Regions from separate parts of the Rhizobium sp. P44RR-XXIV genome, predicted to be linked through region 2. Evidence: riboswitches for the same ligand, from Rfam matches in the RefSeq annotation. Region 2 holds a riboswitch; each other region holds the start of a gene.
What was found. A riboswitch is a leader RNA that binds a small molecule or an ion and turns the genes downstream of it on or off. The one in region 2 is predicted to bind cobalamin.
Positions count from the first base shown of each region.

Region 1: another riboswitch for cobalamin. It lies ahead of BSK43_RS19295 (DUF1636 domain-containing protein); the one in region 2 lies ahead of metE (5-methyltetrahydropteroyltriglutamate--homocysteine S-methyltransferase).
Region 3: another riboswitch for cobalamin. It lies ahead of nrdH (glutaredoxin-like protein NrdH); the one in region 2 lies ahead of metE (5-methyltetrahydropteroyltriglutamate--homocysteine S-methyltransferase).
Region 4: another riboswitch for cobalamin. It lies ahead of cobU (bifunctional adenosylcobinamide kinase/adenosylcobinamide-phosphate guanylyltransferase); the one in region 2 lies ahead of metE (5-methyltetrahydropteroyltriglutamate--homocysteine S-methyltransferase).

Region 1 covers NZ_MPVZ02000028.1:445,212-452,754, reverse strand. The annotation lists gene BSK43_RS19310 (iron ABC transporter permease) at 1-205, opposite strand, end outside; gene BSK43_RS19305 (ABC transporter substrate-binding protein) at 297-1,256, opposite strand; gene BSK43_RS19300 (ABC transporter ATP-binding protein) at 1,277-2,059, opposite strand; gene BSK43_RS19295 (DUF1636 domain-containing protein) at 2,069-2,479, opposite strand; cobalamin riboswitch at 2,587-2,804, opposite strand; partial or broken gene BSK43_RS19290 (FAD/NAD(P)-binding protein) at 2,962-4,376, opposite strand; gene BSK43_RS19285 (hypothetical protein) at 4,397-4,681, shown strand; gene BSK43_RS19280 (SfnB family sulfur acquisition oxidoreductase) at 4,970-6,187, shown strand; gene BSK43_RS19275 (Rrf2 family transcriptional regulator) at 6,205-6,675, opposite strand; gene BSK43_RS19270 (FAD/NAD(P)-binding protein) at 6,883-7,543, opposite strand, start outside.
Region 2 covers NZ_MPVZ02000029.1:1,537,796-1,545,338, forward strand. The annotation lists gene BSK43_RS33005 (ABC transporter permease) at 1-296, shown strand, start outside; gene BSK43_RS33010 (ABC transporter substrate-binding protein) at 330-1,385, shown strand; gene metE (5-methyltetrahydropteroyltriglutamate--homocysteine S-methyltransferase) at 1,435-3,795, opposite strand; cobalamin riboswitch at 3,894-4,110, opposite strand; gene BSK43_RS33020 (methyltransferase domain-containing protein) at 4,207-5,058, opposite strand; gene BSK43_RS33025 (ABC transporter ATP-binding protein) at 5,063-5,827, opposite strand; gene BSK43_RS33030 (iron ABC transporter permease) at 5,824-6,861, opposite strand; gene BSK43_RS33035 (ABC transporter substrate-binding protein) at 6,863-7,543, opposite strand, start outside.
Region 3 covers NZ_MPVZ02000029.1:368,575-376,117, forward strand. The annotation lists gene BSK43_RS27775 (extracellular solute-binding protein) at 1-260, opposite strand, end outside; gene BSK43_RS27780 (LacI family DNA-binding transcriptional regulator) at 285-1,295, opposite strand; gene BSK43_RS27785 (acyltransferase family protein) at 1,551-2,696, shown strand; gene BSK43_RS27790 (metallochaperone AztD) at 2,799-4,037, opposite strand; cobalamin riboswitch at 4,200-4,420, shown strand; gene nrdH (glutaredoxin-like protein NrdH) at 4,672-4,893, shown strand; gene nrdI (class Ib ribonucleoside-diphosphate reductase assembly flavoprotein NrdI) at 4,905-5,300, shown strand; gene nrdE (class 1b ribonucleoside-diphosphate reductase subunit alpha) at 5,288-7,441, shown strand; gene nrdF (class 1b ribonucleoside-diphosphate reductase subunit beta) at 7,468-7,543, shown strand, end outside.
Region 4 covers NZ_MPVZ02000028.1:480,887-488,429, forward strand. The annotation lists gene BSK43_RS35130 (hypothetical protein) at 637-780, opposite strand; gene BSK43_RS19440 (cobyric acid synthase) at 1,016-2,470, shown strand; gene BSK43_RS19445 (chloride channel protein) at 2,467-4,263, opposite strand; cobalamin riboswitch at 4,443-4,840, shown strand; gene cobU (bifunctional adenosylcobinamide kinase/adenosylcobinamide-phosphate guanylyltransferase) at 4,977-5,501, shown strand; gene cobW (cobalamin biosynthesis protein CobW) at 5,507-6,556, shown strand; partial or broken gene cobN (cobaltochelatase subunit CobN) at 6,566-7,543, shown strand, end outside.

The DNA.
Region 1 (7,543 bases), on a different contig from region 2:
GCCCCGCCCCGACCAGCGCCGCCAGTATGACGCGCGGAAAGCGCACATCCCAGACGATACTCTCCTGGCCCTTCGACCATCCGACAATAAACATGCCTGCATGCAGTTTATTGCCGACGATCGACCACACGGTCGAAAATGGAATGGGCGCGGCCCCGAGCGAGACCCCGGCGGTGATCGACAGGACAAGGCCGATAGCGAGCAATGGAATGAGAATGGAGAGCTGAGGCGCATATTCAAATCTGTAAAAAGAGATCCGCCCACTGATGGACTGGACGGACCTGCATTGGCGACAATCACATCGCGTTCGGATGAAACGCCTTTGCCAGGGTCGCAATGGCCTCGATATTGCGCGGCCCCGGCGTCGCCTCGACATAGGGCAACACGACGAAGCGGTCGTTCTTGACGGCATCGATATTCTTGAAAGCCGGATTACCCTTGAGGAACGCGATCTTCTGCGCCGCAGTCACCTGACCATAATCGACGATGACGATGGCCTCCGGGTTCTTCTCGATGACCGGCTCCCAGGAAACCTCCGTCCAGCTCTTCTCGACGTCCTCCATGACGTTGATCCCGCCTGCGGCTTCGATCAACGCTGTCGGAATACCGTAGCGACCGGATGTGAACGGCTTTTCCTCGCCGGAGTCATAGACGAAAACGCGGGTCGGCTTGTCGACATGGCCGATCTTTGCCTGGATCTCGGCGAGCTGCTTGCGATAGCTCGCCACCAGTGCTTCCGCCCTATCCTCGACACGGAAGATCTTGCCGAGATTGAGCAGATCCACGAACATGTCGTCCATGGTCGGCTTGTTCTTCTGCATGACGAAGATGCAGGATTCCGTCAGCTCGTAGACCTTGATGCCGAAGGGCGCCAGCGTTTCCGGCGTGACCTCGCCACCGACCTTCATGCCATAGTTCCAGCCGGCGAAATAGAAGTCAGCATTGGCGCCGAGCAGCACTTCCTTGCTCGGATATTTCGGCGACAATTCAGGGAGTTCCTTGACGCCGTCGCGCAGCTTCTCGTCCAGGGTCTTCCAGCCGGAAATGCCGGTATAGCCGACCATGCGGTCCTGAAGCTTCAGGGCCAGCATCATTTCCGTCAGGTTGACGTCATTCGAAACCGCCCGCTCCGGGGCCTTGTCGAAGGTGACATCGCGATTGCAGCTGCGCACGGTGACCGGTTCGGCCATTGCTGCGCCCGCGAGAAATGTGCCCACCAGCAAGGCGGCGGCGGATAGGGAAAAACGAGAAAACATCAATGACTCCAATGATCGAATTATCTGAGGGAAAAGGAGAAGCGCCTGCTGTCGCCGCGATCAGCCTGATGCAGGCTGGCACCGACACGGAATGCGGAAGAAATATGTTCCACGGTGAGGACATCGTCAGGCTGGCCATGCCCCGTAAGCCGCCCGCAATCGAGCACGGCGACATGCGTGGCGAAATCGGCGGCCAGATTGATATCGTGAAGCGTGGTGATGATCGTCCGGCCAAGACCTTTCAGCAGCTCGAGTATCTCCAGCTGGTGACGGATATCGAGATGGTTGGTCGGCTCGTCGAGAATGATCAGCTCCGGCTCCTGCGCCAAAGCACGGGCGATCAGCGCCCGCTGCTTCTCGCCGCCGGAAAGCGAAATGAACTGCCGTGACGCCAGGCTATCCAGCTCCAGGCGCGCAAGCGCATTCACTGTTACCTCATGATCGCGCTCGCTCCAGCGCGCCATGCCCTTGCGGTGCGGAATGCGGCCCATCAGCACCACGTCCCGCACGCTGAAGGGAAAATCGCTCGGCGTCTCCTGCGGCACGACGGCGATGCGCTGTGCCGCCTGCCGTGGACCGAGGGACCAGAGGTCGACGCCATCAAGGCGCACGCTGCCGCGATGCGGTTTGAGACCGCGATAGAGGCAACGCAGCAGCGTCGACTTGCCGGCGCCGTTTGGGCCGATGATGGCCAATCGACCACCGGCTTCAATGGACAAAGTGATACCGCTGATGATGGGCATGCCTTTTTGGACACCCCAGGTGACGCCCTCAGCGTCGAGTCTTGCGCTTCCTTCCGGCATGGTCACCTCCTACTGCAGCGATACCGACTGACGCTCGGCCGAGACGATGGCGGCGGGAATGCGCGCCAAAGTCTTGCCCCCAAGCGTCCTCGGACGTTCGCTCTCACGCGTCAGTCCGTCGGGCCGGTCGCGATAGAGCTGCGCGAAGGAGACGAGCGCACCGATGTCCGCACCGTCCTCGATGTCACCGAAGAGGTACGTTGCTTTCGCCGTCGCCTGAAAGGAGACCGTGCAGGGCCGTTCGCAGCCTGCCATGCAGACGCTGCCTTCAAGGCTGAAATCATCGGAGAGCGCGCCAGCCTGGGCCATGGCCGCCTGCAGATGCTTCAAAAGATCGAGACCCGGCCGGCACGGCTTGCCGACATGACGGCAGCTGGTGCACACGGTGATCCGGTGCGTCGTTTCTCTTGCATTGTCCATGGAGTGCCTCCCGGAGATCTCGCCGGAGGCAAAGTCAATATAGGGCCAGCGGACGCAATGGCGTCCCCGCCCAACCACTGAATTTTCATCGGAACACCCCGTCCGTTGCGGTTGATATCGTCGATGGCAGGTCTCCTGGCTCGCGGGTCATAGCTCGTTCGCGCCTTCCCGGCTTGACGCCAGTGGCATGCTGCGAACGCGCTCTCCGCTTACAGTTGCGGGGGCAGCCACGGTTTTGGCCCCTGATGTGTAATCCGCACCGTGTTCCCTTTTCAGCCACCCGCCGGATTGCTCCGGCGGCAGCACCATCTGCGGCATTCATCTCATAGAAAGCGGAAGCGGGCAACGGCGATGTTCGTTTGTCCTGGGCGACAGTAATAGCATTCTTGTTACGTTATTACATAACTTATCACAAGTCGCTTTCTTCCGAAACGTCATCTCTTTTGGAAATGACGGACCTCATCTGGACATTCAAGAAACAGCTACACCGCCTTGCATTGCGGATGAAAACGCTCCGCCATGCTTTCGGCGGCCGCATAGGCCTGCGTCACGATCTCCGGCACCAGGTCGATATCCGGAAGACTGCCGAGCCCGAGCGGGCCGATGGCAAAAAGCCCTTCCGTCGTGCGGCCGTCCACCTCAAGCGCACCCGTCGCCTCGACGGCAAGACCGAGCCCGAGTTCGTCCGGCACGGCAAGACCGGCCTCGATCAGATTCCGCAATAGCGGAACACTGAGATCGGCTGACTGGCAGCGACAGTCGACCACGTCATCGGCATAGAGCTGCTCGGTGTCCTGTCGTCCGGCCGGCCTCAGTACCAACCCGGTCGGCGTGCGGCGGATCAGGTGGCCACGCCTGAGTAAGGTGTTGCCTTCGGCCAGCTCCTGTTGCAGGCGAACATGCAGCGCCTCGGGCAGCCTATTGCGATGGCTGTCGTAGAGCGCGCGAAGATGGCGATTGAACTGCTGCTTCTGGCCTGCGGGCAGCGAGCGCCAGAGCGAGCGCGCATGCTTGCGCAGACCGTTCATGATCGATTGCCAGCTCTGACCGTTAGCTTCCGCACCATCGCAAGCCTTGCGAATGAAACGGACGATCTCGCTCAGCTGATTGGGCATCTCGTCGGCGGGAAAGACCGGATCGGCATTGTTGCGCGTATGGCTCTGCGGCAGGAAACCGCGTCGCGAAACGATGGAGATCTGGCCGGTATAGCCATTGTCGCGCATCTGCAGAAGCCGGTCGACGACGCGCAGGCCGCTGCGAGCAGGATCGTGTGCGGCCGCGACACCAGGCGGCGCGCCCGCACTGTCGTCGGAATGTTCGCCAGGTCGCTGGCCGGTGATTGCTGGTCGGTCATGCCGTAGCCGGTAGCGAGTACGACCATGTCGAACGGCGCATTCGCGGCCCCGTCGCTGTCCACCACGAAACGATTGCCGCGAATACGGCGAACCCCGAAGACCAGCTCGCTGCTGACCTGCACCGTGACATCCCGTCGCGATGAGAAGGCCTCCGAAAATCGCTGATAGACATAATCGCTGAAAATGCTCTTCGGCACGAAGATCTGCAGAAAACCCGGGATCGCTGCCGGAACCGCGCTGCGGAAGGGCGCATTGGCGCTAAGCCATTGATTGAAATCGTCTGGATCGCCCGCCGAGACGGAAAGATCGCGAACACGGCTGTTCAGGATTTCGCTGCTATGGCCGGACGCCAGCGCCTGACCGCCGCTAACGCTGGAATTAGGATCGAACAGCTGCAGATGAAAGGGAAACCGCACCGTCTTCATCAGCGCGATCGCCATCATCATGCCGGAGAAACCACGCCCGACAACGGCAATGCGGGGCATCGCATAGCCCCTGCCCGCCACATCCGCCTTCGCGGAAAATAATCCCTGAACCGTCATATCAACTCCTGGAGCGAGAGGTGGTCGATCATGCCTTTCTTGGGCTTTTTCACTGCACTGCCTGCGAAACCCTGAACTCCGATGTTCAGCACCTGACAGCCACCAAGCTGCGGTTCATGAAACGCACGGAAGCCACAGCGGTTCTCAAAATTCGGCGCATCCCTTTCAATCGGGTTTCTATTCCGCTGCTGAAGGATGCTAACGCGGGTCCAACTCCGGTCCGAAACCAGATGCCCGCAATCGGCTGCCCAAATGACGCCTGTAAAAAAGGGCAACAGGATTATTGCTATAGTCTACTTATTTAGTCGTATATGAAAGCGCGAAAACGCGCCGCTAGCAAGTGCTTTCTTTTCAGCCGGACGATAGCAGCCGCTCAGATGGCCACGCCATGATGCCAAACACCCAGTGGCTATGGATCTCTTGCCGACCACTGCGCAATATCCCGCCGAGTGCTCACAATTTGTTCGTTCGATGCCTATCACGGCCAACGGCGCGGTATGCGTAAGCGCAGAAAATCCGTTGTACACGACACCCATGGAAATTAAGATGGCACCGATTTGCCTTGCCAGAAGCATCGGCCGATGGAGTGACGAATGGGGACTGTTTCGCAGTTGCACGAACGCGTCAGGCCGCCCGCGCATCGCATTCAAAGCGAAGAGGAAGCGCTCGATATCGCGCGGTCCCTGGCCGCAAACTTCGCCCAGCAGGCGAGCGATCGCGACGTCAACCGCGTTCTACCCTATGACGAAATCGAGGCTCTATCCCAATCCGGCCTGCTCGGAATATCCGTGCCCTCGGAACATGGCGGCATCGACATTTCCAATTCGGTGCTGACTGAAGTCGTCGCCATTCTCGCCGAGGCCGACCCTTCCATCGCGCAGATTCCGCAAACGCATTTCCATGTGCTGGAAGCGGTGCGCGTCGGCGGCAGCGAGGAGCAGAAGGCTTCGCTTTTCGCGAGAGCCATCATTGGCGACCGTTTTGGCGGCGTATTCCCGGAAAACGATGCGGGCGCAACGGGTCATGACGATCTGCATCTGACATCGGACGGGCCGGGCTATCGCCTCAATGGCCGGAGCCTGCGTTCCGCCAGCGTGCTGTTTTCCGACTGGATTGCCGTTTTTGTAACGGAAGAAAGTGGCGAGGTCACCGTTGCCATCATTCCGCGGAACACCGAGGGCACCCAGATCATCGATGACTGGGATGGCTTTGGCCAACGCACCTCCGGAAACGGCACGACCATCCTTCATAATGTCTATCTTGGTGCCGATTCCGTTCTGTCACATCGCGAGAAGCCCGGGCATCCCACAGTCACCGAGTCGGTGAGCCAGCTCACCCATGCAGGCATCAATCTCGGCATAGCCCGATCCGCGCTGGCGGCGACCATCGACTTTGTCCGCACGCATCCGCACCCATGGGCAGACGGCGAGTGCAAGCGCGCCGCGGACGATCCGCTCATCATCACCAGGATAGGAGAAATTGCCGTTCGTATTGAAGCGGCGACAGCGATCTTGGAGCGCGCCGGCAGCAAGATCGATGCCGCCCAGATCAATCTCACCGAGGATCATGTGATCGACGCCGTGCTTTGCGTCGCGGCGGCCCAGACGATGACGGCGGAGATCGCCATGGAAACGGCCAACACGCTGTTTGATCTGGCCGGCACATCGGCGGCCCGCATCGGCCTCAATCTCGACCGCCATTGGCGCAACGCCCGAATTCACACGCTGCACGACCCAGCGCGCCGGAAATACAGCGTCGTCGGCAATTATCATCTCAACGGCATAAAGCCATCGAAGAGTTCATCGCCCTGAACGATAGTCGGGGTAGGTCAGCCGATGTTTGAGGCGCGGTAGTCTTTCCGCTCCTCGATCTCGATGCCCGAACCGCCGCCAGCAACGAACTGTTCCAGCGTCATGTTATCGAGAATCTCGGCAATGGCATCGCGGACCTCCGTCATGGAGCGCCGCACCTGACAGCGCTCCGGATCCGAACAGTCGTCGCAGGCTTCATAGGCCGTGCGGCTGGCGCAGCGGATCGGCGCCAATGGGCCGTCCAGCGTGCGAATGACATGACCGATGCGGATGTCCGACGAGGGGCGGGACAGGGAATAGCCACCGCCTGGCCCCTTCTTGGAGCGAAGCACGCCGGCATTGCGCAACTCGAGCAGGATGGTATCGAGGAATTTCTTCGGAATGTTATTGCGCTGGGCAATATCATTGATGAACGCGGTTTCGCCCGGCGCGAGGCGAGCCAGATCCACCAGCGCCTTCAATCCGTATTTTCCTTTTTTCGTAAGCATCGCTATCCGCTTTACTGCAAAGTCAATTGTTGGAAACCCGGCCTGGGTTCAAGTGAGACTCACCCAGCCGATCTTGTCATCATGGATTGCCGAAGTAACCCTGCCATCTCCGACGAACAAGACAATAACTCACAAATTGTATAGTTTATATGAGTAAATTTAGGCAAATGTATCGCCCAAGCAACGATTTTGCGGCTTTTCTTGGATTTAGGCGGCGCTACTGTCCAAATATGCCTTGTGTGGCTTACCCGCGTGTTCGTCAATTGCGCCCGCCAGCTGTTCGGCAACGAGAACTGCATGCTCGATCACCTCTGGCAGCCCCATCAGCTCGCCGAAGGTTCCGCGCGCCAGGGGTCCCGAGATGAACAAGGACGGCACGATCTCGCCATCCGCATCGAGCGCCCGCGATTGCATATCGCAGGCGAGCCCCAAGCCGGCTTGATCCATGGCAAGACAACCGTCTCCCGCCAACTCGCCGATCCAACCCTGCGATTGCAGAATTCCGCGATGACCGGGGCCGGTGGTGACGACAACGGCATCGAATTGCCTCTCGACAGTCCGGTCCGAGCGGCTGAGGCGAAGCCTGCAATCGATAATGCCTTCAGCCGCCTTAACAGAAGCCACCGAGGCGGCCAGTACCTCCAGCCGGCCGGTACCGATCGCCCGCTCGCTGACTGCCTCCACCTGCGGTGCCACGCGAAAACGATGCACATCCCAGAAAGGCCGCAAGTGCCTGACGACGCGGCGTCGCTCTTCGATCGGCAAGGCATTCCACAAATGCCGCCCCTGCCCGCGCACCTGATCGATAACACCATGCCAGCTGCGCCCCTCGCCTTCCGCTTCCCGGATGGCAGCACGCACGCGTCTT
Region 2 (7,543 bases):
CGCGGATGCTTGGCATGAACGAGCGCCAGTTGCTGCGCCATGTCTACCTGCCCTCGGCATTGTCCTGGGTATTTTCCAGCCTGCATACTTCCGTGGGCTTTGCGGTCGTCGGCGCTGTTGTCGGCGAATATCTGGGCTCGGCTGCCGGCCTCGGCTACCTGATCCAGCAGGCGGAAGGCGTTTTCGACGTGACGGGCGTCTTTGCCGGCATGGTCGTGCTGACGGCCTTCGTCCTGATCGTCGATTGGCTGGTGACCGTGGCCGAACGCCGGCTACTCGCCTGGCGCGGCCAGTAGAACACATAGAATGAGGAAATGGAGGAGGACGACATGGAACGCAGGACATTTCTGATCGCAACGGCAAGCCTCGGCATCGGGGCTTCGCTCGGCGGCATTCTGCCGGCGGCGGCACAGGATGCCAAACCGGAGAAGCCCGATCTTCTGATCGGCGTCGGCGGCAAGCCGTTGCTCTACTATCTGCCGCTGACGATCGCCGAGCGAAAGGGCTTCTTCAAGGAAGAGGGCCTGAACGTCACCATCAATGATTTCGCCGGCGGCTCGAAGTCGCTGGAAGGCCTGATCGGCGGTTCGCTCGATGTCGTGGCCGGCGCCTATGAGCATACGATCCGCATGCAGAACAAGGGACAGGACATCGTCGCGATCTGCAATCTCGGCCGTTTCCCCGGGATCGTCATCGCCGTGCGCAAGGAGCTTGCTGGCGAGATCAAGTCCATGGCCGATATGAAGGGCCGCAAGATCGGCGTGACCGCACCCGGCTCATCGACGGCGCTGATGTTCCAATATGCCATGCTGAAGAACGGGCTGAAAGTCGACGACGCGTCGCTGATCGGCGTCGGGGGCGGCGCCGGAGCGGTCGCGGCGGTCAAGAGCGGACAGATCGACGGGCTTTCGCATCTCGATCCGGTCATCGCGCAATTGCAGTATGACGGCGATATCACCGTGCTGCTTGATACCCGCACCGAAGCCGGCACGCGCGCGCTCTTCGGAGGTCCCAATCCAGCCGCCACCGTTTATATCAAACGCGAATTTGCCGTGGCCAATCCGATAACGACGCAACGGACGGTCAATGCCTTCATGAAGGCGCTGAAATGGCTCGGGACGGCGAGCCCCGAGGATGTCGCCGGCGTCGTGCCCGAGGAATACCTGCTCGGCAATCGCGATCTCTATATGCAGGCCTTCAAGAATTCGAAGGAAATGTATTCGCCTGACGGCATGGTCACGAAGGAAGGCTATGATTCGATGATGGGCGTCCTGAAGACGCTCGATCCGGAACTCGCCAATATCGATGTGCCTTTCGAGAAGACATTCGATCCGACCTTTGCCAAGGCGCAAAGACCTGATCGAAACGGCATCGAATGCGGATAAGTTGAGAGCCGGCTCACGCGAGCCGGCTCTCAATGTCTAGCGGAATGCCTTAGGCGATGACGGCGCGCTCTTCACTCCTGGCGTGCTCCAGCCGCAGGCTGCGGGCGGCTTCGACCATATTGACGAGCGCCGGCTTCACCTCTTCCCATTTGCGGGTCTTCAATCCGCAATCCGGATTGACCCATAGCTGGCCATCCTGAAGACGCCTGCGCGCCAGTGACAAAAGATCGGTCATCTCGCTGACGTCTGGAATGCGCGGCGAGTGGATGTCGTAGACGCCGGGGCCGATCTCGTTCGGATATTTGAAGTTCCTGAACGCATCGAGAAGCTCCATCTTCGAGCGAGACGTCTCGATGGAGATGACGTCGGCATCCATCGCGGCAATGGCGATGATGATGTCATTGAACTCCGAGTAACACATATGCGTATGGACCTGGGTCCCGTCCGCAACACCGCTTGAGCACAAGCGGAAGCTTTCGACTGCCCAATCGAGATAGGCCTGCTTGTCCTTGTGCCGGAGCGGAAGTCCTTCGCGAAGGGCTGCCTCATCGATCTGGATCATCTTAGCGCCAGCTGCTTCCAGATCGACGACCTCGTCACGGATCGCCAGAGCAATCTGCCGGCACGTTTCGCTGCGAGCGATGTCGTCGCGCACGAAGGACCAATTGAGGATCGTGACCGGTCCGGTCAACATGCCCTTCACCGGCTTCTGCGTCAGCGACTGGGAGTATTCCCACCAGCGAACGGTCATCGGGTTCGGCCGGGAAACGTCGCCGAAAATGATCGGCGGGCGGACATAGCGCGAACCATAGCTCTGCACCCATGCGTGCTGGGTGAAGGCAAAGCCCGATAGCTGCTCGCCGAAATACTGCACCATGTCGTTGCGCTCGAACTCGCCATGGACCAGCACGTCGAGGCCGATTTCTTCCTGCCAGCGAATGGTGGCTTCGGTCTCCTTGCGCAGGAAGGCTTCATAATCGACATAGCTCAGCGTGCCCTTGGCATGCGCCGAGCGAGCCCTGCGAACTTCCGGCGTCTGCGGGAAGGAGCCGATCGTCGTGGTCGGGAAGAGCGGCAGCTTGATCGTTTCCGCCTGCACCGACCGGCGTTTGGCGAAGGCGCTCTTGCGCTGTTTCATCGCGACATCGACCCCGGCAAGACGGCCGCGCACCAACGGGTCGGTCACTTTCGGCGAGGAGGCGCGTGCGGTGATGGCCCTGGATGCGGCTTCGACTTCCACTGAGACGGCAGCCTTTCCTTCGGCAAGGCCACGGCCGAGCGTCGCAAGCTCACCGAGCTTCTGGGTGGCGAATGCCAGCCAGCTCTTGAGGTCGGCATCGAGCGCCGTCTCAAGCTCCAGATCGATCGGAACATGCAGCAGCGAGCAAGATGCCGCCACCTCAACGCCTTCGACACCGCGAGCCGCCGCGACAGGCTGAAGGCGGTTAATGATCGAGGCCAGATCCGCCCTCCAGATGTTGCGGCCATCGATGATACCGAGCGACAGAACCTGATCCTTGCGAACGGCCTTCGCGACGTCATCGATTTGGCCCGGTGCACGCGTCAGGTCGACATGGACACCGGCAATCGGCAACTCGGCGATGGCAGCCAGATTGTCGGCAAGGCCGCCGAAATAGGTCGTCAGCATGATCTTCAGATCCGGCGCCGCCTCGGTCAACGCCTTGTAGGCGACCGAGAAGGCATGGCGCTCGCCCTCGGTCAGATCGAGAACGGCGATCGGCTCGTCGATCTGCACCCAGTCGGCACCGGCAGCGCTCAGCCGGCGCAGCAGTTCCTCGTAGACCGGAAGCAGTTTCGGCAGCAGGCCCAGCGGCTTGAAGGTTGCCGAGCGAGCCTTGGCGAGTTTCAGGAAGGTGACCGGTCCGAGAATGACCGGGCGGGTGTGAATACCGAGCGCCTTTGCCTCGAGGAAGTGATCGACAGGCTTCTGCGAGGTCAGCGTGAAGTCCTGGTCTTCGGCAACCTCGGGCACCATGTAGTGATAATTGGTGTCGAACCACTTGGTCATCTCAAGCGCCGGGACGCCCTGGCCGTGATGCGTATGGCCGCAATCGGCATGGCCGTCGCCCTGGCTGCCGCGCGCCATGGCAAAGTAAAGCGAAAGCGGCGCGTCGCCGCCCTTCCAGCCGTACACGGAGGGAATGGCGCCGACCATGACGGCGGTGTCGAGGACGTGATCGTAGAAGGAGAAATCGTTGGAAGGGATGCGGGTGATACCGCTATCGCGCTGAAGCGACCAGTTTTCAGCCCGGAGCTTGCTTGCGGTTTCGATGAGTTCGCTCTCGGGAATTTTTCCGGACCAGTAGGCTTCGAGCGCGAATTTCAGCTCGCGATGGCGACCGATACGCGGAAAGCCAAGAGAAGCGACTGGGACAGTTTTGGTTGGCATAGTCATACCCCATTGGTTGTGGGGGCATGGGTCAAGCGGACGCGTGCGGACGCGGCCAATATCGGCCAGCCGCAGCAACCACCGGGACACCCCGCCCGTGGACGTTATTTTGTTGTGGCAGGTCTCCTGGCTTGCGGGTCGTCGCCTTTGTCCGTCTTCCCAAGGCTCATCGCCTCAGTGACATGAATGGACATTGGCTCGCCGCTCACAGTTGCGGGGGCAGCCCCGGAATAGCCGATCTCTCGGCGCACCGGATTCCCTCTTAGCTCTGGAGCGAATAGATTGCCCCAGAGAACCATAACGCTAGGGATTTCGCACCAAGCGCACAAAATTGTCAATAGATATAAACAAATCTTTATATGTTTATTTGCTCCGGCTGCTCTCTCTAATCCAACCGGAAGCTAACCCGGATCATCGCGGCTGCGAGGTTGGTTCAAGGACCGGCCTGACCGCATCCACTGGATTTCGTTGCGGAAAATGGGTGGGGGTCCATGGCCGCATGCAGGTCAGAATAAAGCGCCGATAAACGAGGGTTCGAAGCTTGTTCCGCAGATTGGCATTCTTCCGCTGCGCCCTGGCAATAGGCCCGTGCGACTGGAGCTGAATGGCGGCAAAGCCCGCTGCCGACAGTAGCGGGGTCAATTCTTCCGAACGCAGGCCGCTGCCAAAAGGCAAGGCCTCCATGATGCGAGAATGGCGGCTGCTGAGAGCCCCGTCATAGTTCTGGTCAGCGCCGATAAAGCGGTCGATCAGCGAAATCAGCAGCCTTGCAATGTAGCCGCTCGGCTTCGGCTTGGCCCAATCGCCATCGAAGATTACAAGACGCCCGCCGGGCTTGAGCAGCCGAAACCATTCCTTGAGGGTTTCTTCCGGCTGCGTCAGCGTCCAGACAAGATGCCGGCAGACGATTGCATCATAGGCCGCATCCGGCTCCATAGTCTGTTCGGCATCGGCCAGCAGGAACCGAAGACGCGGCTTGCCCGCATGTTTCTTGCGCGCGACGGCCAGCATCGCTTCGGAAAAATCCAGCGCCGTCACCTCGTGACCGAGATCATGGATCAGCCGCGTCACCTCACCGGTGCCGCAGGCAAGCTCCAGAACACGCTTTGGCTGGGAGCCAAGCGCTGCGCGGATCGGCTTCTGCCAGGCGTCTGCCTCGGGGCCGGGTGCTATCCTGTGGCCGAAAGCAAGATCGAAGGTCTCCGATCGCTTCGACCAATAGTCCCTGATTTCTTCCTTGAGGTGGAAATTGGCACCGTCCATCAGATCAGCCCGCCATATATTGAATGTTGCAGCGACCGTGGACGGCGGACTTCTGGACATGGGCGCGTACGCCGAAGACCCGCTCGATCAGCTCCTGCGTCAAGACTTCCTCCGGCGGTCCGGCAGCCACCACCTCACCCTTCTGCAGCACGGCGAGACTGTCGCAGAACATCGCCGCCAGATTGAGATCGTGCAACGCGACGATGGAGGTCACGTCGAGCTTGGAAACCAGGCCCAGAATGTCGAGCTGATGCTGGATATCGAGATGGTTCGTCGGCTCATCGAGCAGCAATTCGCTCGGGGTCTGTGCCAGCGCCCGGGCAATATGAACACGCTGCCGCTCGCCGCCCGACAAGGTTTGCCAAAGCTGCCCGGCTCGATCCCTCATGCCGACGCGGGCAAGCGCATCGAAGACCGCAATATCGTCGCCAGCGCTCCAGGAGGAAAGCGGGCCGCGATGCGGTGTCCGCCCAAGACGCACGACATCGATGACCGTCACCTGCATGTCCGTCGTTGCCTGCTGCTCCACCAGCGCGACACGGCGGGCGATATCGCCACGCGAAATGGAGGCTATGTCGTCGCCACCGAGACGGATGACGCCGCTCTTCACCTTGCGGAGCCGGCAGATCAGCCGCAGAAGGCTAGATTTGCCGGAGCCGTTCGGCCCGAGGAGACCCAGCACCTTTCCCTTTTCCACCGTCAGGCTGATGCCGTTGACGATCAGCGTGTTGCCGGCGGCAAAAGTCACCTTGTCGACCGCGATGCTCATGCCGTCCTCCGGGCGCGATAAAGAATGATGGCGAAGGCCGGAGCGCCGAACAGCGCGGTCACTACACCGATCGGCAGGATCTGCTGGGGAATGATGATCCTCGAGACGATATCGGCGCCGACCATGAAGATTGCGCCGCCGAGTGCCGACGCCGGCAATAAGCGATCGTGATTGGGACCGACCATGAAACGGGCCGCATGCGGAATGACGAGCCCGACGAAGCCGATCGAGCCGACAATGCTGACCACCGCCGCCGTCATGAATGCCGTCGTTCCGAGCAGGACGATCTGCGCGCGGCGCACCGCTATGCCGAGCGAAGCCGCGGCATCGGTTCCGAAGACGAATGCATCCAGTACCCGGACATGCGCCATGCAGATGGCAAAGCCGATAACGGCGATCGGCCCGGGCAAATAGACATCCGGCCACCGCACGCCGCTCATCGAACCCAGCAGCCAGAACATGACGCCCCTCGCCTGCTCGGCATTGGCCGATGTGGTGACGATATAGGAGGTCAGCGCATTGAAGAGCTGCGAGCCGGCGACGCCGCAGAGAATGATGCGCTCGCTGGTGCCGCCGACACCTGCCGCCAGCAGGCCGACAAACAGAAATGCTACAACCGCGCCGATGAAGGCACCGCTGGAAAGAGTGAGGATTCCGTAGCCGAGCCCGAGGATCATGATGCAGACGGCACCCGTGGAGGCGCCGGCCGAAATGCCGAGCACATAGGGTTCTGCGAGCGGATTGCGCAACAACGCCTGCAGGATCACGCCACTTAAGGCCAGCGATGCACCGGTGCTTGCGGCAACGAGCGCCCGGCTCAGGCGATAGTCCCAGACAATGCCCTGATGAATCCGGCTAAGCTCGAAATCCGTTCCGAGCAGCCGGTTCGCAACTGCCTTGGCGGTCGTCGACAACGGGATCGAAATCTCGCCGATCGAGACCGCAAGGCTGATCATGAATGCCAGAAACACCAGCGCGGCCATGGTGAGCGCCAAAAGCGCCCACCTCTGCCGCCGTTCTGCAATCAGGCGCATTCTACTCTGCCAGGCCGAAGGACTTGATGCCCTTGGCCAGCGTCTCGATGCCATCGATGGTGCGGATGGTCGGGTTCATCGACTGCGCATCCATCATGACGAAATGCTTGTTCTTGACCGCGTCGAGCTGGCTGGTGACCGGATCCTTCTGGAGGAAGTCGAGCTTGACCTTCGGGTCGTCGGCGGCGTAGCGGCGGCGATCCATGGTCGCGATGACGATGACGGCGGGATTTGCCTGCGCGATCGTTTCCCATCCCACAAGCGGCCATTCCTCCTCGGTCGTCACGACATTCTTCGCGCCGATCGTCTTCAGAATATAGGCCGGCGCGCTGTTCTTGCCCGCGATATAGGCGTCACCGTTCACTTCCTTGCTGGAAAACCAGAACACGATCGGCAGGTTCTTCGCCTGCGCACCGGAGATCGAAGCGACGGCATCGGCCTCGCGCTTCTTCAGCTGCGCGACCAGCGCATCGCCGCGATCTTTAACGTCGAAGATCTCAGCGAGTTCATCGATCTCCTGATAGATCAGGCCCATCGTGAACAGCTCCTTGCGCACGCCGTCCCCACCTTCTGCATTGATCTTGGCGACGCAATCGGTCGGCGCGATATAGGTGTTGATGCCAAGTTCGGAGAACTGCTCGCGCTTGCCGACCGCGCCTTGCGCGCCGATATGCCACTCGAA
Region 3 (7,543 bases), 1.2 Mb from region 2:
TCGGGGCCGGTGCTGGCCAGCATGGCGACGCGCAGTTGCTTGTCGAGGTCGGAGCCGCGGAAATCGATGCTCAAAAGGTCCTCGGGATGAGCAGCGTTGAACGGATCGACCAGGATATTCTTAAGATTATCCTGGTTTTCCGGCGACGCGGACTCATACCAGAAGGATACGGGTTTCTGATCCGCAGCAAATGCGAGGCGGGACATGAATGGCATGGCGGCAAGGCCGAGGCCGGCCTTCAGAATTGTACGTCTATGCATCGGTTTTCTCCTCCCGATTTGCTTTTATTCGTTGTTCGTCGAGCCCCTGACGATGAGGTCGAAGGGCATTTCGACAGCGGTTCCTGCACCGGTCTTCTCTCCGCGCAGGCGCTCCATGAGCGTCTGCGCGGCACGTTCTCCCATTTTCCACTGAAACTGCGCGACCGTCGTCAGCGTCGGGGTGACGAGCTTGGCGGCAGAAATGTCGTCAAAACCGACGACCGCGATGTCCTCCGGGATCCGAATGTGGCGCTCGCGCAGGGATTGCATCACGCCGATCGCCATCAGGTCGTTTGCGGCGAAGATCGCGGTCGGCTGAAAATCGCCCTCGAGGATGCTCTCGGCCGCGCGAATGCCTCCCATTTCGGAAAACTCGTCGTCAATGACGACATGGTCGGGATGACCGAACCCGGCCAGTGCCGTGCGATACCCCTCGATCCGATGAGCCTGCGGACCGCCGCGACCGGCGACAAGCGCAATGCGCTTGTGCCCAAGGGAGAGCAGATACTCCGTCACCGCCTGAGCGGCCGCGCGACTGTCGACATAGATATCGTCGACGGGGATCTCCCCGCCGCGTTTTTTCGATGATTCAATGCGCACCACGGGGACGCCGGCTTCGAGCAGGGGACTGAAGTCCTTTGCCTTCAAGGTGAAGAAGACGCCGATCACGCCGTCCACTCTTCCCTGCCGCGCCCAATCGAGAAAGTGCCGCTCGCGTTCCGGCGTGCCGTCGGTATTGACCGTTATGACATCGTAATTCAGCCCGTCGGCGATTGATTGTATGCCGCGGATCAGCGACGGATAGAACGGGTTGGTGATATCGGGCACGATGCAGGCGATTGTCATCGAACGGCTGGTTTTCAAAGCTTGCGCGAAGCGGTTCGGGACATAACCAAGATCTTTCGCGGCCTTTGTGATCCGCTCCCATGTCTCCGCCGGAATGGACGCGCCGCCGCCGCTCAGCACCATGGAGACGGTGGCCTGAGAGACCCCGGCAGCCTTTGCGACATCTTTTTGCGTTGCTCGGCTGTTCATCGTCGTCCATTTAGTTATACGTATTAGTGATACGTATCAATAAGTGGTCAAAATTTTGCTGTCAAGCACCGCATGGTGGTGATCGGATAATCGGCACGCGCGAACAGAGGTCGGCTTAAGAGCCAAAGTCATGATGATTGGGCCTTTCGCGCTAGGGGCGATCGGCACGCTCAGTTGCATCGGTGTTTACTCGGCCTGATTTTGTAGAGATCTTTTTTGCAATCCATTAAGGGTTGCAATCTAGAATGCTAAATCATGTTGGGGATGCCGCGCAGACACGATCTGGACTTCGTCAGGGTTGCAGCGTTTATGCTGCTGATCCTCTATCACGTCAGCTTGATGTATAATTCGAGAACCTTTCTGCTGAAGGCGCCGGACAGTTCGCCGGTCTTTGACGTGATCCATCTGTGGACACATCCCTGGCGCATGTCTTTGCTATTCCTTATTTCAGGCGCTGTGACAGGTATGCTGTTGAAGCGGCATTCTCCTGACGCTTTGCGGAGTGCGCGCACGCGGCAGTTGCTGATGCCCTTCGTTTTGGGTCTTCTGTTCCTGATTCCTCCGCAGATGTACGTGTGGCTGCGTGCCGATCAGGGCGTCGACATCAGCTTTACAGATCTTCTCTGGCACTATGCGACCTTCACTCCGGTCTCCTTACCGAATGGCGGGCAGGCAGTGCTGATTGGCCTGCAGCACCTGTGGTATTTGGCCTATCTGTGGCTGTATACCGCGCTGATAACGCTTGCCGTATCCATATGGCCAAACCTGTTGTCTACGGTTGGAAATCGCTTGGCGGTATGGCTATCGGGTCGCTGGATGCTGATGATGCCGGCCTTGCTTTTCGTTCTGCTCAAGCTTTTGCTGAGACCGGCGTTTCCGCCGACGCTGGATATCGTAACCGATTGGTACAACCACGCCGCTTACCTGCTGTCCTTCCTGCTCGGCGCGATTATGACAAGCCGCGACGATTATTGGGATACCATCGTCCATATGCGAAGGCCGGCAATGATCCTGGCCGTCGTATGCGCGGTCGGTCTGACATTGCTCTTTCCCGCCTTGCCGTCGGATACGCCCGAAATTTGGCGTGTGGCCACGGGGAGAGTGTTCGGCGGCATCTTCCAATGGAGTGCCATCGTGGCGATTCTCGGCTATGCGAGAATTTGGTGCAGGTCCGAAAATGCCGTTGTCCGTTATCTCAACAAGGCAATTCTCACCTATTATGTGCTGCACCAAACGGTCATGTTGCTCATCGCCTATGAGCTGGATCGGGCAGGGCTGCTGTCAGCATCGTCTTTCCTACCGATCGCGGTTGCGACCTTCGCAGTCTGTGCCCTGTCATATGAGCTGAAGCGTCGCTTGGAAGCTTCCTGGAAAGCCGTGTTTCCTGCGCGGACCGCCTAAAGCGGTCACCGGTTCGAATTTCCTCATTGTTTGATGGAATGGAGAGCCGGTCCGAGCGACCGGCTCCCTTCTTATAGAGTGGATACTACTTGCGCGCCGCCCTTAATGGACTGCACCGGAGCCGCCGGCCGCGACAATTGCAAAGGGCTGTCCCTCGACGGGAATGCTGCGAATCTCCTTCAACGTCTCGCCATCCACCAAACGCACCAAGCTATGGCGCGGATCGGTAACGGCGATGAGATTGCCTGCCATGGCGAGGCGTGGTCGCGGATCGCGCCAATGACCATCCTTGCTGTAGGGTTCAGTCACGTTTCCAGATTTCGTGATGCCGCCTTCTACCACATCGATGCGATGCAGGTTTCCGTCTTCCGTGAGGACGTAGGCGTGGCGTGGATCGGCCGCATCGAGCACGAAGTCGATACGCCGTGTCGGCAACTCGATCAGCTTGTAGGGCTCGGCCTTACTATCGGGATCGATGAGGACAATGTTCCGTTCCCCATAATTGCCCAGGAAGAATTGCATGGACGTGCCGCCGAGCAAGGTCGAGACCTTGCCCTTCGGCATATCGGAACCATAAGCGAGCATCTCGATCTTCGGGCCGTCAATACCGCCGGGGCGAACGACGAGGACGCCTTCCTCGCAACCGAAGGCAACCAGCCGGGCGGATGTCGCCTCACCATGTAGGCCGGTGCAGGTTTCCACCTGTCCGACCTGCTCGCCTTTGCGGTCGAGCACCCGCAGGCCCAGGCGCGGTGGCAATTCGCCATCCTTGACGGGGGCGGCCATATTCGGCACTGACACCAGGAGATGGCTGCCCATCGCGACAGCAACGCCGTGATGTGCGGCAGTGGTGCCGAATGCACGGATGTCGGCTTTGTCCCTGGTGAGGTCGGCTTCCGAGAGGAGATCGAATTTACCGCCGCGATCGTAGAAGATCGCCACATCGTCGCCGTGGGTGACAACGTGACCAGGCTTTTCGCCCTTGATTACCGTCGAGCGCAATTTCGGATCGGAAAGCTCGATATCACGATGCTCTCCATGGTCGGAAAGCGATATGCCGGTGTCTAGCGCGTGCACCACATTCTTTTCGCCCTGTACGGCAAAGACTGTCCTGCCGGATTGGCTCAGCGAAAGTGCGGCATATCCGTCGATGTCGAAGCGGCTGATTTCCTTGCCGCTCTCGAGGTCTACGACATGGACGACGGGTAGGCTATGATCGGCGATGAATAATCTCCAGCGTTCCGTCTTGCTTTCTTCATCTGCGACGGACGGAAATGGAAACAGCAATGCGCAGGCCAACGACGAGGCCGCAAGGAGAGTACCGGGATTGGAGCGGGACATGAATGATCCTTTATGTAATAACATTACATAGAAATTGTTATAAAGTAACGTCACGGTTGTCCAGCCCTGCAGATGCAGGGTTTGGTGGTGCTATCCACATATTATCAACATTGAAATCCGTGGCGGCGCGCGGAACCAGTTGACGCAATTTTAACCTCATATACTATATATAGTGTTCGAGGTTCCTTCGATTCGCAAGGATTGGAGGCTAAGACGGGAATTCGGTCGGCGGTCATGATGATTGCAAAGCCGGAGCTGCCCCCGCAACTGTGAGCGGCGAGCGTTCGTTCGACATGGCCACTGAGACACTTGTGTCTTGGGAAGGCGAGATTGAATGCTGCGACCCGCGAGCCAGGAGACCTGCCTCGAGCATAACGTCCACGGGCGGGGTGTCCGGATGGCGAGCGTGGATCTGTGCGGCATGATTGCTGTTACCCTCGCTCCCGCGAAGATCCCGCAAGAATAACTTCGGGGTGAAGTCCATGTTTTTGAGTACCGATAACCGGCTACGCGAGTGACGGCCCTCTAACCGGCCAGTCTTCGACCGCATCCGTCTCCATTTTTCATCCTGCAACACGGGCATCGACTAATGCCCGAACGCATCTGCACGCCTATCACTATACGAGGATATCCAATGAGCATTACCGTCTACAGCAAGCCCGCCTGCGTCCAATGCACCGCGACGACCCGCGCTCTCGATCGCCAGGGTATCGATTACACCATCATTGACGTGTCCACCGATAGTGAAGCCTATGAGCTCGTGCAGGGCCTCGGCTATCGTCAGGTACCGGTTGTCATCGCCGGCGAGCAGCATTGGGCCGGTTTCCGCCCTGACATGATCAGCTCTCTCGCCTGAGGAACCAGGCGGTGGGCGAGATCGTCTATTTCTCCAGCAGATCCGAGAACACCCATCGCTTCGTTGCCAAGCTCGCCTTGTCGGCCGCTCGCATTCCTCTCAATGCGGGAGAAGAGCTCCGAGTGGCCCGTCCTTACGTTCTCATTGTCCCTACCTATTGTGGTGAAGGTGGCAGGGGTGCCGTGCCCAAGCAGGTTATCCGCTTCCTCAATGATGCGAATAACCGTTCAAACATCCGCGGTGTCATTGCCGCGGGCAACAGCAACTTCGGGGCGACCTTCGGTATCGCCGGCGACATCATCTCCACCAAATGCCAGGTGCCGTACCTCTACCGGTTCGAGCTGCTGGGTACGGACGATGATGTCGTGAATGTCAGACACGGATTGGAACGATTTTGGACACGCTAACGCTCGACCGGCCAGCAAAGGCCACGGAAACGGCACTGGACTATCACGCGCTCAACGCCATGCTGAACCTCTATGACGAGCAGGGGCAGATCCAGCTCGACAAAGACCGCATGGCGGCCAAGCAGTATTTCCTGCAACACGTCAACCAGAACACCGTGTTCTTCCATAACTTGCGGGAGAAGCTCGATTATCTGGTGACCGAGGGCTATTACGAGCAGGAAGTGCTGGACCAATATTCGTTCAATTTCGTGCGCGATCTCTTCGATCACGCTTACGCGAAGAAGTTCCGTTTTCCGACGTTCCTCGGCGCTTTTAAATATTACACCAGCTACACGCTGAAGACTTTCGACGGTAAGCGCTATCTGGAGCGCTATGAAGACCGCGTCTGCATGGTTGCGCTGGCGCTGGCGCGCGGCAATGAGCAGCTTGCCCACAATATGGTGGACGAAATCATCTCCGGCCGCTTCCAGCCGGCGACGCCGACCTTCCTCAATGCCGGCAAGAAGCAGCGCGGCGAGCTGGTTTCCTGCTTCCTGCTGCGTGTCGAAGACAACATGGAGTCGATCGGCCGCGCCATCAATTCCGCCCTGCAGCTTTCCAAGCGCGGTGGTGGCGTGGCGCTGTCTCTCACCAATATTCGCGAGGCCGGTGCGCCGATCAAGCACATCGAGAACCAGTCCTCCGGTATCATCCCGGTGATGAAGCTGCTCGAAGACTCCTTCTCCTACGCCAACCAGCTTGGCGCCAGGCAGGGTGCAGGTGCGGTTTATCTCAACGCCCATCACCCTGATATCATGCGGTTCCTCGATACCAAGCGCGAAAATGCCGACGAGAAGATCCGCATCAAGACGCTGTCGCTCGGGGTGGTCATTCCCGACATCACCTTCGAGCTCGCGAAGAACAACGACGATATGTATCTGTTCTCGCCTTATGATGTGGAACGGGTCTATGGCGTGCCGTTCACGGAAATTTCGGTGACCGAAAAGTACCGCGAGATGGTGGCCGACAGCCGCATCCGCAAGAAGAAGATCAAGGCGCGCGACTTCTTCCAGGTGATCGCCGAGATCCAGTTCGAGAGCGGCTATCCCTACATCATGTTCGAGGACACGGTGAACCGTGCCAACCCGGTTGCCGGCCGCATCACCATGAGCAATCTGTGCTCGGAAATCCTGCAGGTCAGCGAAGCCAGCGAATATAGCGAAGACCTCTCCTATACCCATTTGGGCAAGGACATCTCCTGCAACCTCGGCTCGCTCAATATTGCCGCTGCGATGGACAGCCCGGATTTCGGCAAGACGATCGAAATGTCGATCCGTGCGCTGACGGCGGTCTCCGACATGAGCCACATCTCGTCGGTGCCTTCGATCGAGAAGGGCAATGATGACAGTCACGCCATCGGCCTCGGCCAGATGAACCTGCACGGCTATCTCGCCCGCGAGCGCATCTTCTACGGCTCGGAAGAGGGTGTCGATTTCACCAACATCTATTTCTACACGGTGACCTATCACGCCATCCGCGCCTCGAATCTCCTCGCGGTCGAACGCGGACAGAGCTTCAAGGGCTTCGAGAATTCGAAATATGCCTCCGGCGACTATTTCGACAAATATACCCATCAGGCGTGGGTGCCTGCGACCGAACGCGTCGCCGAGATCTTCGAAAAGGCCGGCATTGCCATCCCGACGCAGGAAGATTGGGCGGAACTGAAGCAGTCCGTGATGAAGGGCGGTCTCTATAACCAGAACCTGCAGGCCGTGCCGCCGACTGGTTCGATCTCCTACATCAACCATTCGACCTCCTCGATCCATCCGATCGTCTCCAAGATCGAGATCCGCAAGGAAGGCAAGATAGGTCGCGTCTATTACCCAGCCGCCTTCATGAGCAACGACAATCTCGACTACTATCAGGACGCCTACGAGATCGGACCGGAAAAGATCATCGACACCTATGCGGCGGCCACCCAGCATGTCGATCAGGGACTGTCCTTGACGCTGTTTTTCCGCGATACCGCGACCACGCGCGATATCAACAAGGCGCAGATCTACGCCTGGAAGAAGGGCATCAAGACCATCTACTACATCCGCCTTCGTCAGATGGCGCTGTCCGGCACCGAGGTGCAGGGCTGCGTTTCCTGCGCCCTTTGATTTCCGGTTTGAAAAAGGACATTCCCGTGAACATGCAATTCAAGCCGGTAAGCCGTATCCGTGCCATTAACTGGAACCGCATTGAGGACGACAAGGATCTCG
Region 4 (7,543 bases), on a different contig from region 2:
CTTTGCATCGACGACCGGCAGCCTAAGGATTTGAGGGAAGAAATCAACAGCCTGCCAGCCAAATGGACTTATCGCGCCTCTTGGAGAAGACGATATAAGCGTCTGAATTAGCCTATTTTCTACTATTCACGGCTGCAAAATGGGCATCAGGACGGTCCGGCGAGGCATTCCAGCGCTGGTGGAGATAAGTATGATTAAAATATCGCGCCCCTGAAAGACGTTTTTTATTCCATTTGCGTCGTTTGCGATTTCGCAGCGCGAATGAGAAAATTTTCAAAAAAGTTTTCGAATTCATTCTTAGTTAAGCACTTAATAACCCTCCAGTAACGATGTCGGGTTATCAATCAATGCGTGGCGGGGGACACCGCTGCTTCTCCGGATCAGGTAATGCGTACCGGGGAAAGCGAACCTTGCGGCGTACGTGCAGGGTAGCCGGCGTTTTTTGGCAAACCGCGTTGATCTCCGGATCGCGCGGTTTTCGCGTTTCTGGTGCCTGCATTTCCCATGGAACCAGGCCGGCCTGTCCGAGAGTCGATGTTCATCCGTCATGGAGAGTAAAAGTAAAGCCGCCGATGCGGTCGCATGGCGGCTTGTCGTGCGTAGTTTGTCGCGCAGGGCTTGCGGCTTGACTGGATATCAGCCGACGCTGTAGGTGCGGATGAAGCCGACCGTACCAAAACGCGTGTCGAGCTGCTGCAGGCGGCTTTCAGGGCGACGGACCGGCAGCTTGCCATTCCAGGCGATCTGGATGGAATTCTGTCTGTTGAAGATGAAGAGCATTGGGGTATCCTCTAAGCCGGATCGGCCGGTTCCGTTGTTTGTTTTCGCGGTGGAGATAATCCTCTTCCTCATAACTAACAATGGATGAAATCGTCATCCGGTGTCGCAAACAGAGCATGATTGAGAATGATGCATTTTTGTATCGTACCGGCGGCTTCCAGCCGTTAGAGATCGCGGCAAAATCAAGGCGAAATGCCGGATTTTCAAGGGCTACACCATCTTGGAGCGACGAGGAATGACAAAGGCGATCATGCTGCAGGGGACCGGCTCCGATGTCGGAAAAACGGTATTGGTCGCCGGACTATGCCGCCTGTTCGCCAACAGGGGCGTCAGGGTCCGTCCGTTCAAGCCTCAGAACATGTCCAACAATGCGGCCGTTGCCGAGGACGGTGGCGAGATCGGCCGTGCCCAGTGGCTGCAGTCGCTGGCGGCACGCGTTCCTTCATCCGTACACATGAACCCGGTGCTGCTGAAGCCGCAGTCGGATGTCGGCAGCCAGATCATCGTGCAGGGAAAGGTGTGGGGCCACGCCAAGGGCAGGGATTATCAGGCGCTCAAGCCGCAATTGCTCGGAGCGGTATTGGAAAGCTTTGCCGCGATCCGCGCGGGGACCGACCTTGTCATCGTCGAGGGGGCGGGTTCACCGGCCGAGATCAACTTGCGACGAGGCGACATCGCCAATATGGGCTTTGCGACACGCGCCAACGTTCCGGTCGTGCTGGTCGGCGATATCGACCGCGGCGGTGTGATCGCGTCGCTGGTTGGCACCTATCATATCTTGCCGGAAGAAGACCGGCGGATGATCCGTGGCTACATCATCAACAAGTTTCGCGGTGACGTCTCGCTGTTTGCAGAGGGCATAGACGTGATCGGCGGCTTTACTGGCTGGCAGTGCCATGGCGTCGTGCCATGGCTGAAGGCAGCCGCCCGGCTCCCGGCCGAGGATTCCGTCGTGCTGGAACGGCTGGCGCGCGGTTCGTCCGGCGCCTTGAAGATTGCCGTGCCGATGCTCTCGCGTATCGCCAATTTCGATGACCTTGATCCGCTGCGGGCCGAGCCCGACGTCGATCTCGTTTTCGTGCGTCCCGGTGAACGTCTGCCTGTCGATGCGGGGCTCGTGGTTCTGCCGGGATCGAAGTCAACCATCGGTGACCTTTTTGATCTGCGCGAGCGGGGATGGGATCGCGACATCACCGCGCATGTGCGTCGGGGCGGCCGCGTCATCGGCATCTGCGGCGGCTATCAGATGCTTGGCCGCATGGTCTACGATCCGCATGGTATCGAAGGCTCTGTGACCGAAACGCCTGGTCTGGGCCTGCTCGATATCGAGACGGAAATGGCGCCGGAGAAAACAGTCCGCAACAGCCTAGCCCTCTCCAGGGAATACGACGTGCCTCTATCCGGTTATGAAATCCATCTGGGCGTGACCAGCGGCGCGGACTGCGAGCGGCCCTCGACTGTCATCGATGGGCGGCCGGATGGTGCGCTGTCACCAGATGGGCGCATCATGGGGACTTACCTGCACGGGCTCTTCGGCAGCGATGCGTATCGTGCAAAGTTGCTCGAAAGCTTCGGTCTCAGCGGCGAGCGGACCGACTATCGCGCCGGCGTCGACGCAGCACTCGACGAGATCGCGATCGAGCTCGAGAGCGTGCTTGATCCCGCCTGGCTCGATAGTCTCGTCAATTAAAGCTCCCCGGAGACTTCGCGGCGCCGACGGTCGAGTTCTTCGCTGTAGCGGCGCAACGTATAGCTTTCGGTCAGCAATCCCACGACCTTGCGTTCAATCAGATCGTTGACTACCACGAGCGCTTCGCTCTTGGTTTGCTCAAACATGGCGGCGGCCTGCTTGGCGTTCATCTGCGGCTGCAGGAATTCGGCGCGCAGGCGGATGAAGTCTGAAAGGCCATGTTCCTCGTCATCCTTCTCGACCGGGCTCGCATAGACGTCCGGCACCAGCACCATGCCGGAGTATTTCTCCTTCTCGTCGATCAGGATGACGCGCTGCGCCGAGCCGATCGGGAAGGACTTCCGGAACTCCTCGATGCTCATTCCGACGTCAGCCGTATGCACATCGGGGCGCATCATGCGGGCCACGGTGAGGTTGCGGATCCAGCCGACGTCGTGGGCGCTGCGGATGCTTTCGCCGCGCAGATGGAAGCGCCATGTGGCGAAAGAGTAGCCGAAGGTCGTGCGCACCACGAGAGAAGAGGTGATGACGGCAGCCAGCACCAGCGCGGTGATCGGGAAGTCGCCGGTTATTTCCAGCGCCAGGAAGGTCATCGTCAAGGGGCCGCCGATGATCGAGACAGCAAGCGCACTCATGCCGACCACGGCATAGACGACCGGCGTCAGCGTGGCGTGATCGAAATAGGGGGCGCAATAGGCAAAGATTTTGCCCAGCAGCGCGCCCATGAACAGCGACGCGAAGAACAGACCACCTCTGAAGCCGGAACCGATCGACACCGCCGAGGCGAGGGATTTCAAGACGAAAAGGCTGACCAGCGCCCAGAGGGTGACGTCGCTGGAGAGATTGAGATGCAAGGCGCCATGGCCGGCTGACAGAACCTGAGGCGATATCAAGGCGAGCAAGCCGACGAACAGGCCGCCAAGCGCCGGGCGGAAGGGCGGCGCGATGGAACTCTTGCGCGCCAGTTCCTCAACCCAGGCAACGCCCTGCATGATCAGGATGCCGATGCCGGCGCAGAAGGCGCCGAGTAAGACAGCAGGCAGGTAATCCGCCGGCACGATTGCGCCGAAATGGCCGATATCGATGGCAAAATCGTCGCCGGCGAGCAGCCTTGCGATCATCGTCGATATCAGGGCGGAGACAACGACAGGCGTCAGGGTCAGGATGGAATAGGTGCCGATGATCAGCTCGAAGGCATAGAAGGCGCCGGTCAAGGGGGCGTTGAAGGCGGCGGCGATGGCGCCGGCCGCACCGCAGCCGACAAGCATACGCAAGTCCGCGCGGCGCATCTGCATCTTGTAGCCGAACTTCGAGGCGATGCCGGCGGCAAGCTGCGTATAGCCGGCCTCAAGCCCGACAGAGGCGCCGAAGCCGTTCGAAATCAGGTTCTGCACGGCGACGATGATGCTATCGGTGAGCGACATGCGCCCGCCATGCAGCGCATTGGCTTCGATCGGGTCGACCATCGGTTTTTTGCGGGTGCGGGACAGAATGTAGAGCAATATGCCGAGAATGATGCCGCCTGCCACCGGTGCTATCAGCAACACCGACTTGTCGGGTATAGCCACTGCCGCCGAGCTTAGGCGTTCATAATCCGTAATCCCGTAGATGAGGCTGTGCAGCTTGCGGGAGACGAAGCTCATGGCCGTCACGGCGCAGCCGGATACGACGCCTACGAGCGCGCCGGCGAAAACGAGTCCTAACTCACCACGACGCAGTAATGCTCTAAATCGACCAAGATCGAATAGGGCCGAGAACACGCCGAGGCGACGGGGTTGGAATTTCTGCAACATTGGGAGCGGACGACACGTTTCTTCTAGAAGATGAGGGCTTAACCTCTATAAACTCCTAACATCAAAGAAATGCGGCAAAAAGACCGGCGTTTTCAGTGATTATGCGGCAAGTTCGCGGCTGGAACATGCAATGTCGCATCCATGTCGTTGATTGACTTGAACTAAGTGAAAGCCTAATCATTGCCGGCATAACGAATGGTTCCTGAGCGGCGATCTGCCGCATGGGATGAAAAGGGAATGTGACGGGACGGACCCAAGCCGGGCGTTCTCATCACAGCCGACCCCGCGACTGTAGAGCGGTCAGGGTCTTTCGTCCGGTTTGATGGCCATCCCGCCGATGGTTCGCATGGTGCGAACAGGTGGAGCAACGTCAAGCCGGAAAAGCCACTGGTGTGGCATCATGATCTACCGGGGTTGGACGCCTCTATTGTCTACGAATCGTCCGCCTTTTCATGATGTCTTGCCGGGAAGGCGAGAAAGATCCGCTGGTGTACGATCGGGGGCGACCGGTTTCGGTCCGCCCCCGTCGCACCACTATCCGCGAGCCAGGAGACCTGCCATACGTGCCGGGCGCAGAGCCTTTCCAGGGACATTGGTTCCGCTGCCAGCACGGAGGTTGTCATGGCGAGAAACGAGTTTTGGGCGTGCAGTCGCCCCTTTTTCGGATTTGGCCGGATTCCGCCTTTGCCCGCTGCTGCGAGCGAGAACAACGCATGTCCGCTTTGAATTCCCAAGCCACATTCGTCCTCGGCGGCGCGCGCTCCGGCAAATCGCGATTCGCTGAAACGCTGGTTTCGGACACCGGGCTGGAGCGCCACTACGTGGCGACAGGGCAGGCTTGGGATGACGAGATGCGCGATCGGATCGCGCAGCATCGCGCCGACCGTGGCGATCTCTGGCAGACGCATGAGGAGCCGGTCAATCTTGTCGCGCGGCTGGCCGCGATCGACGCCGACGGTCGCGCCGTGCTGGTGGATTGCCTGACGCTCTGGGTCACCAATTTGATGATGGCCGAGCGGGATATGGCAACCGAGTTTGCCGCTCTTACCGAATTTTTGCCGAAGGCACGATCGCGGCTCGTTCTCGTCTCCAACGAGGTCGGGCTCGGAATCGTGCCCGAAAATCGCATGGCGCGCGAATTTCGCGATCATGCCGGCCGACTGCACCAGATGGTCGCGGCGGCGAGTGCCGAAGTTTATTTTATCGCAGCGGGATTGCCGCTGAAAATGAAGGGTTGATCCATATGAACCAGGAAAAGATTCCCGCCACCGTCATCACCGGCTTTCTGGGAGCCGGCAAGACGACGATGATCCGCAATCTCTTGCAGAATGCAGGCGGCAAGAAGATTGCCCTCATCATCAACGAATTCGGTGATCTCGGTGTCGATGGCGATGTGCTCAAGGGCTGCGGCGCGGAGAATTGCACGGAAGACGATATTATCGAGCTAACCAACGGCTGCATCTGCTGCACCGTCGCCGACGATTTCATCCCGACTATGACGAAGCTGCTCGAGCGCGAATCCCGCCCAGACCATATCGTTATCGAGACGTCGGGTCTGGCACTGCCGCAGCCGCTGGTCGCCGCCTTCAACTGGCCTGATATCCGCACCCACGTCACCGTCGATGGCGTCATCACCGTGGTCGATAGCGCCGCTGTGGCCGCCGGCCGCTTTGCCGATGATCACGATGCTGTCGAAGCCCGCCGCGTCGAAGACGATTCGCTCGATCACGAAAGCCCGATCGAGGAACTGTTCGAGGATCAGCTGACCTGCGCCGATCTCATCGTGCTCAACAAGACCGACCTGATCGATGTCGCCGGCCTCGGCCGCGTTCGTGCCGAAGTCGCGTCACGCACCGTCCGCAAGCCGACGATCATCGAGGCGAAGAATGGCGATGTGCCAGCTGCAATCCTGCTCGGCCTCGGCATCGGTACGGAAGGCGATATTGCCAACCGCAAATCGCACCATGAGCTGGAGCATGAAGACGGAACGCCGCACGATCACGACGAGTTCGACAGCTTCGTCGTCGAACTCGGCCCCATTGCCGATCCGGTTGCCTTCACCGAAGCGCTGAAGGACGTGATTTCCGAACATGACGTCCTGCGCCTCAAGGGCTTCGTTGACGTGCCCGGCAAGCCGATGCGCCTGCAGTTACAGGCCGTCGGCAGCCGCATCGATACCTATTTCGATCGTGCCTGGGCGCTCGGCGAGGCTCGCGCCACGCGCCTGGTCGTCATCGGCCTGCATGAGATGGACGAAGGGATCGTGCGCAAGGCGATCGAGGCCCTGGTCTAAGGCAAAGCCATGCATCTCCTGCTAGCCCAGAAGGGAACGATCAGCGACGGTGAGGAGGCGATCGATCTCGGCCAAACGCCAGGTGATATCCTTTTCCTGTCGGCCGCCGATACCGAGCTCGCGGCGATTGCCGCGGCGCACGGGCAGGGTGGCCGTTCCCTGAGGCTTGCGAGCCTGATGAGCCTCAAGCATCCGATGTCGGTCGACACCTATATCGACCGGACAGCGCGGCATGCGAAGCTGATCATCGTGCGGGCACTGGGAGGTGCAAGCTATTTCCATTATGCGCTGGAGGCACTGCATGCCTGCGCCGCGCGCTACGGCGCGGCGATTGCCGTGCTGCCGGGCGATTCAAAGCCCGATCCGGGGCTGACGCCATTTTCCAATGTCGCGCTCGATGATCTCAATGCGCTCTGGTCCTATCTGATCGAGGGTGGGGAGGCGAATTCCAGGGCGTTTCTGGCCTATGCCGAGGCGATGCTTTCCGGCGCCGAGAAGCCGATGCCCGCCGCCCCCTTGATGAAGGCCGGCATCTGGTGGCCGGGCAAAGGTGCGATCGGGATCGAGGAGTGGAGGAGCCTTTCCAACGCGGGGATGGTAGTCCCGGAGGGACTCGAACCCCCGACAATTGCGGTCTCCTTCTATCGTGCGCTTGTACAGAGCGGTGAAACCAGGCCCGTCGAAGCGATGATCGAAGCGCTTATCGGCGAAGGTATGCGGCCGTTGCCGGTCTTCGCTTACAGCCTGAAGGATGCGGTTTCGGTCGGCATTCTGGAGAGCGTTTTTGCCGAGTTGAAGCCGGATGTTGTCGTCAATACCACGGGCTTTGCGGTGTCTGCACCAGGTGCAGATCGCCAACCGACAGTTTTGGAATCGAGCGAGGCGATCGTCCTGCAGGCAATCTTCTCCGCTTCGTCAAAAGAGGCCTGGGAGGCATCGTCGCAGGGACTTTCCGCGCGCGATCTCGGCATGAATGTCGCGCTGCCA